Regions from separate parts of the Staphylococcus kloosii genome, predicted to be linked through region 1. Evidence: predicted binding sites of a transcription regulator. Region 1 holds the regulator's gene; the other holds the start of a gene.

Evidence for each region. The regulator NrdR, encoded in region 1, represses ribonucleotide reductase genes. The targets are predictions, from matches to a motif close to AACACNATATATNGTGTT.
Region 2: the regulator NrdR is predicted to act here: its motif matches at 2,235-2,252, upstream of nrdI (class Ib ribonucleoside-diphosphate reductase assembly flavoprotein NrdI).

The regions. Positions count from the first base shown of each region.
Region 1 covers NZ_CP027846.1:1,502,360-1,506,425, reverse strand. Annotated here, with positions in the region: gene dnaI (primosomal protein DnaI) at 155-1,075, opposite strand; gene C7J89_RS07500 (replicative helicase loading/DNA remodeling protein DnaB) at 1,075-2,454, opposite strand; gene nrdR (transcriptional regulator NrdR) at 2,454-2,924, opposite strand; gene gap (type I glyceraldehyde-3-phosphate dehydrogenase) at 3,104-4,066, opposite strand, start outside.
Region 2 covers NZ_CP027846.1:2,376,408-2,380,473, reverse strand. Annotated here, with positions in the region: gene C7J89_RS11850 (peptide MFS transporter) at 1-114, opposite strand, end outside; gene queF (preQ(1) synthase) at 271-771, opposite strand; gene C7J89_RS11840 (DMT family transporter) at 796-1,677, opposite strand; gene nrdI (class Ib ribonucleoside-diphosphate reductase assembly flavoprotein NrdI) at 2,344-2,742, shown strand; gene nrdE (class 1b ribonucleoside-diphosphate reductase subunit alpha) at 2,705-4,066, shown strand, end outside.

The DNA.
Region 1 (4,066 bases):
AAACACTGTACTTGAGGGAGTAATAAAATTATTATGATAGTCATATTCTCATCAGCTAATGACTTTCTGGATATCAGTGAATAAATTATCATGTCCTCAATTTATTTCGCTTTAATTTAGATTTAAATTTATTATACAACATTTATTTAATTTTTCAAACATCACGATAATTTTTCCCTTCTAAATAATAAGGTGTCGATAACGTTTTAATACGTTCTAAAATTCGTGCAGCTTTCGTTTTTTCAGTACCATCACGTGTCACTGATAAATGGTGTTCTAATTCTTTGAAATTTAAATTCGAACTAAAGAATGTTGGTAATTCATGCACCATTCTATAATGTAAAATAGGTCCAATAACTTCGTCTCTAACCCATGGTGTAATTTCTTCTGCACCGATGTCATCAAGCATCAAAATATTCGCTTCTCGTACAGTAGCTAATTTTGATTCAAAACTTCCATCTTTAAATCCACTTTTTAATGTACGTATAAATTCCGGCAAATAAATAATAGTAGATGGTATTTTTTTAGTTTTTAGCTGATTTGCTATAGCACCTAAAATAAATGATTTACCTGTACCAAACTGACCGTATAAATATAAACCTTTAACATTCGTTTTGTCATTCGCTATATCATTACATATTTCATCTGCTTTCATTGCTGCTTCTAGTCTTTTACCATCCATATGGATGTCTTTTAACTTCGCATTCAATGTATCACGTTGCATATGATGGGAGGTAATTAAATGAGCATTAAACTTCTCTTCATCGTGTTTAATCTTACATGGGCATTGTAAGTATCTTATTTTGATATGATTATGCTCGATATAAAGTTCTGGTACATGACCTTTTACAAAGTTTGGGCAATCTTCAAAACGATGACCGTCATAATGTTTTTGTTGATCTTTGTATTCTTGTAGGACATTTAAATCTTCATCAATCATCGCATTAGTAAGTTCAGACTGATGCTCGGTTAAAAATGCTTTAACGTCTTTATCATTCACAACATCTTGTTTGATTTTAGCAATACGTTTTGTTAGATCATTTGATTCGCCCATTATATTTTCAAAGCTTTTCATTAGTCATCATCCCCCCATCTTTCTTTTAAATGTTGTAAGAACGCGGCACGTTCTTTTTCATGTTCAGAATCATCTGTTGCTGTTGTTTCATTTTCTGACTGCTTTTGTTGATCATTATTTGTATTATCTCTTTCTAATAGCCATTTCGGCGTCATCTCTTTTGAAACTAAATTTGCTCTTGGTTGTTTGAAATTACGTTGAGATCTTTGTTGTTGTTCTTCTTCGTTTATTTTCTTGGCAAACGGCTCTGCTTCTTGCGCAGTTTTTAATCCTTTACGTTTCCAATGCGCCGCGATAGTTAACGTATATTTTTTAGGCAAACGCATATCTCGTTTTAACATAACAAATTGCAATAATATATTAATCACACCGAATGGTAACTGTTCTCTTTCGACCAACTCTTCAACTAATTTCTTTTCGTCTAAACTAATTTCAGAGCCTTTCCATGCAGTCAACATTTCAATTGGACTCACACGATTCAATTGTTCTAAACGATCTTCTTCAGCAGCTTGACCATTGTCTTCGGACTGGACCATGTCTTGTTGTTTTAATTGTAATGATGGCAAACTTTGTTCGTGTTCCATTTGGTAATAAGTACGAGCATATTTACGCATATCTTCAAACGATAATTGTTGTGCGCTCGTGATTGATTTTAAAATCACGCTTTTCATAGCTTCTGGCGTTAGGCCATATAAGGTAGCAAGCTGCGTAATTAAAGCTTTAGCATCAGCGTTAATAATTTCTGTACTAATAAAATGCGACTGTAATAAGTCATAAAGTGCCTCAAAGTCGAAGTCTACTTTCGCTAAATTCAAACCTTCATAACTTTTCTCACGTTTAATGTTAGAAACATCATTGTGAAACTGCTTGTTAGGTACTGAAAACACATCGGTAAACTTGCGTGTTATTTCTTGATAATCGCTAAGGTTAAACGCTGTACCGGCCTCAAAATGAGCTTTTAGCTGATGATAACGTTCTTTGCCCACTGCGGTAAATAAAAATATCGATAACATAGGGTCGCTAAAAAACTGATACGCCGTTGGTGGTTGAATAAGTTTATAGACAAAAGATGAAGTATTACTATCATGGTGCACATAACTTTTGACTAAACCTATAGCCTCTAGTGAGTCCATTTGTGTTCTAAATTCGCTTAAATTAATTTGTAATTCACTCATTACAACATAATGTGTGGTTACTATTTCAACTTTTTGTGTTACAAATTGCTCTAAATAGTAATAAAGCCCCATTGCATTGGGACCTACTAATGGAGTGAATAGTCTATTTAATATATCTAAATGTTGTTCATTAATGGAAAAATCGCGGATAACATTAAAGTTATCTTGAGGTCTCAATCCAAAATCCGAAGATTGCAAACCCATTATGAATCACTCCGTTTATTTTCTGATAAGATACCTTGCATCGATTGTAATAATTGATCTACATCTTTAAATTCTTTATAGACTGATGCAAAGCGCACGTATGATACTTGGTCTACATGCATTAATAAATTCATTACATATTCACCAATGTCTCTTGAAGAGATTTCAGCACGCCCTTCATCTCTAAGACGCCATTCGACTTTATTAGTGATATCTTCTAATTGCTCATATCTCACTGGTCTTTTTTCACATGAGCGAACTAAACCATTTAAGATTTTTTCGCTTAAAAATTGTTCACGTGTACCATCTTTTTTCACTACGATTAATGGTCTTTTTTCAATATGCTCAAATGTTGTAAATCTTGTATTACAAACTTCACATTCTCTACGACGGCGAATCGCGTTAACTTCATCAGCGTGACGAGAATCTACGACACGTGAATGCGTTGAATTACATTTTGGACATTTCATTGTGCTATCACCCTCTTCAGTTGATTCGACTTTATTATACTATAAATAACTATACGACAAAAGAATGATGTCACAGTTAAAAGTACATCACTATTTTTTTGTGAAATACTATATATTATAACAAAAAAATGTCAGAATCTAAATTCTGACATTTTTATATTATGCGTTTTTATCTAAGTTTAACTAATTAGTACGTCCGCTTCGGAATTTAACAATTGTCCTAATTGCGCAGCTACTTCAACTACTCTATTTGAATAGCCCCATTCATTATCATACCAAGCAATCACTTTTACTTTGTTGTCGCCCATAACCATTGTACTTTGTGTATCAACAATAGCTGAATGTGGGTTTGTATTAAAGTCTACTGAAACTAACGGTGCGTCTTCTGTAGCTAAAACACCTTGTAAATCATTTTCTTTAAATGCATTATTTACTTCTTCTGCCGTTACATTTTGTTCTAAGTCAACGACTAAATCAACTAATGATACATTTTTTGTTGGAACTCTAAGTGCCATACCATGTAGCTTGCCATCTAATTCAGGTAAAACTTCTCTTAATGCTTTTGCTGCACCGGTAGAAGTTGGTATTATACTTTCGCTACATGAACGCGCACGTCTTAAATCTTTATGAGGGTTATCAATATTATTTTGATCGTTAGTAATTGAATGTACAGTCGTCATTAATCCGTTAACGATACCAAATTTATCATTTAAAACTTTAGCAACTGGTCCAATACAGTTGGTTGTGCAAGAAGCATTACTAAATATGTCATACTTATTAATATCTAAGTTATCATTATTAACGCCTTTTACAACCATTTGTACGTCGCCACCTTTAGATGGTCCCGTAAGTAATACTTTTTTAGCCCCAGCATTAATATGGCCAACTGCTTTATCTCCATGGTTAAATTTACCAGTAGCTTCTATCACGATATCGATATTAAGTGATTTCCACGGTAAATTCTCAGGATTTCTATCTGATACTAATTTAATTTCATGGTCTCCTAATTTAATACCATTTTCAGTCGGCTCAACTTTTAAATCGTATGTACCATGCGTAGTATCATAATTAATTAAATGAGCTATAGTTTCTGGTGAATAACTAGCGTTAATTGCTACCACGTTTAAATCCTCATTTTTAAG
Region 2 (4,066 bases), 870 kb from region 1:
TCTCTCCCAAAATTCAGTAAAGAATAAAGTACTTAGTCCTTTCGGATGTCCGAAAAATCCTGTTCTTGGTGTACTTTCCATGATTTCTTCATGTGTATAACTAATTTTCCTCATTTGTTCACTCCCCTTAAATAGTTGAACTAATTTTATACTGTTTTTATATAAAAAACAAGTGTATTTTTTGTGGGTACATATTAATGATTTCTTTTATTAAATTTGTACGAAAATAAAAACTCCATAATAAACTAAGTTTATTACGGAGAATGCTTATTAGCGATTATCTATTTTTTCTGGATATAAATCATGGTTCATTAAGCGATGTTCTGCCATTTGTTCATATTTACTATTAGGTCTGCCATAATTTGTGTAAGGGTCTATCGAAATACCTCCACGAGGAGTGAATTTTCCCCAAACTTCTATATAATGTGGATCCATCAAGTCAATTAAGTCATTCATAATAATATTCATACAATCTTCATGGAAGTCACCATGATTTCTAAAGCTAAATAAGTATAGCTTTAAAGACTTAGACTCTACCATTTTTATATTAGGTATATATGAGATATAAATGGTAGCGAAATCAGGTTGTCCTGTGATAGGACATAAAGATGTGAACTCAGGACAGTTGAATTTCACGAAATAGTCTCGACCTTGATGCTTGTTATCGAATGATTCTAATACTTCAGGGGTATAATCAAAGTCATATTTGTTATTTTGATTACCTAAAAGTGTTATATCTTGTAATTCTTCATTATTTCGGCCTTGTGCCAATTTGATTACCTCCTTTAAAATTATTTACTTACGTTGATTTTCTTTAACGGCAGCAATATTTTGTCGTCGTGCTTTTTCGAACATGTAGTAACTCGCACCAATAATTATAATATAACCTAAGACGGCATATACATCTGGAGATTCTCCAAAGATAATTAAACCGAAAAATGCTGTAAAAATAATAGATGCATAAGTGAAGATTGAAATATCTTTTGCCGGTGCGTAACTATATGCCAATGTAATACCTATTTGTCCGACGGCAGCAGATAAGCCAGCGCCTATTAAATAAAGCAATTGTAACCAAGTCATAGGTTCATACGTAAAGAGTGTAAAAGGTATAAGTACTACTACTGAGAATAATGAGAAGTAGAATACAATCGTATAAGGTGCTTCACGCGTACTTAAAGCACGTACACATGTATAAGCACTAGCGGCAAAAATACCTGATAATAGACCGCCGACTCCCGGAATCATAGCAGATGAAAATTCTGGTTTGACTACGAAAAGCATGCCGCCAATAGCAACGATCATTGCGATAATTTGATAATTTCGTACTTTCTCATTTAAGAAAATAAGACTAAGCAAAATCGTCCAAAATGGATTTAATTTCATTAATGTGTCGGCATCGCTTAGTACCATATGATCGATTGCATAGATGTTTAAAAGCACACCGATGAGACCAAGTGTCGAACGAGAAATTAACAACGGTTGACTACTTAATTTACCGAATAGAGGTTGCTTGTATTTAATTATGAAATATAAAGGTATAAATAATGATACTAAATTTCTGGCAAGTGACTTTTGGAAAACAGGAAGATCTCCGGCTAATCTAAAAAATACAGACATAAAACTGAAGCCAATTGCAGAAATTAATATAGCAATGATACCTTTCACTTTTGGATTCACTGTATATCGCCTCATTCTTAAAATTTTAACGTATTTATATTAGCACAGTTAATCTTAAAATGTACACATGCGCTTGCAATAAATATAAAAGTATACTATCATATTTATACGAACAAATGTTCTCTTTAGCGATACTAATTTACAAAGCTATTTAGTAATAAATTTATTTAATAAAAATTGAAGAATAAAGCGAGGGGCTTAAAGCTATGTGCGCCAACGAGTTGCGATTTTTCAGGAAAAATCAACTAAAAGCCCTTAAAATTTTAGAAAAAAATTTTTTTCGTTTTGTAACGTTGAAATGGTGCCATTTATGCTGTTTAGTAAGAAATTTGTCACTTCTTGAGCCTTTAAAAGTAATTGTTTGTTATGTATAATTAAACACATAATATAGTACTGGTTAAAAAACAGCACTACTATATGTTGTGTTTTAAAACAGTATTAATAATTGTAAAAATACAAAATTACAAACTAATTATTATGAAAATTTAATGGAAACATGACAAATTAAGGTTTTTAAAGACCTTAATTGTTCCATATATAGACAGTTTTTAATTAATTACACTATATATTGTGTTTACCATATTAGTTTTGTGTTTGAAAAACGTTAGTGTGAATTAACGTTTTATTTTTAAATGTTCAATGTTGATTTAGAAAGAAGGTGTACCAATGAAAGTCGTATTCTTTTCATTTTCGGGTAATGTCAGAAGATTTATCAACAAAGCAGAATTAACAAACACGATGGAAATTACACAAACGAATTGTTCAGAACGTATTGATGAACCTTTCATTTTGGTCACTGGAACAATAGGGTTTGGCGAGGTTCCTCAACCAGTACAGTCATTTTTAGACACAAACGGTGACTTATTAAAAGCCGTGGCCGCAAGCGGAAATCGTAATTGGGGCCAAAATTTTGCCAAAGCCGGACGTAGTATAGCTGAAAGCTATCAAGTACCATTATTAATAAAGTTTGAAGTACAAGGTACATCCAATGATGTAGAACAATTTAAGGATAAGGTGGGGCAATTCTATGAAGACTATAGACGAGAAGAAATACAATCATATTGAATTAAATAATGAAGTTACTAAACGTAAAGAGAATGGCTTTTTCAATTTAGAGAAAGATCAAGAAGCTTTAGCAGTATATTTAGAAGAAATTCAAGATAAAACAATTTACTTTGATACTGAACTTGAACGTCTTCATTATTTAGTAGATAATGATTTTTATTTTGATGTATTTGAAAAATATTCAGAAGCAGAACTAGAAGAAGTGACAGAATATGCACGTAGCTTCGATTTCAAATTTGCTAGTTACATGTCTGCAAGTAAATTTTTCAAAGATTATGCATTGAAAACAAACGATAAACAACAATATCTAGAAGACTACAACCAACACGTAGCAATCGTATCTTTATATTTAGCAAATGGTGACAAAAAGACTGCAAAACAATTTATCTCAGCAATGATAGAACAACGTTACCAACCTGCAACACCTACATTTTTAAATGCTGGACGTGCGCGTCGTGGTGAACTTGTTTCTTGTTTCCTACTTGAAGTAGACGATAGCTTGAATTCTATTAACTTTATCGATGCTACAGCTAAACAATTAAGTAAAATTGGTGGCGGCGTTGCAATTAACTTATCTAAATTACGTGCACGTGGAGAAGCAATTAAAGGCATCAAAGGTGTAGCAAAAGGTGTGCTACCAGTTGCTAAATCACTAGAAGGTGGTTTTAGTTATGCAGATCAACTTGGACAACGTCCAGGTGCGGGTGCAGTATACTTAAATATTTTCCATTACGACGTAGAAGAATTTTTAGATACTAAAAAAGTAAATGCTGATGAGGACTTGAGACTATCTACTATTTCAACTGGCTTAATCGTACCTGCTAAATTCTTTGAATTAGCTAAAGAAGGTAAAGACTTCCATATGTTCGCACCACATACGATATACAATGAATACGGTGTTACATTAGATGATATCGATTTAGATGCTTATTATGATGAGCTTGTAGCTAATCCTAATGTAGATAAAAAGAAAAAAGATGCACGTGAAATGTTAAATACAATTGCTCAAACACAATTGCAATCAGGTTATCCTTATTTAATGTTTAAAGACAATGCGAATAAAGTCCACGCTAACTCTAATATTGGCCAAATTAAAATGAGTAACTTATGTACTGAAATTTTCCAACTACAAGAAACTTCTATAATTAACGACTATGGTACAGAAGATGAAATTAAGCGTGACATTTCATGTAATTTAGGCTCATTAAACATTGTTAATGTGATGGAATCTGGTAAATTTAGAGATTCAGTACACACAGGTATGGATGCATTAACGGTTGTAAGTGATGAAGCAGATATTAAAAATGCGCCAGGAGTTAGAAAA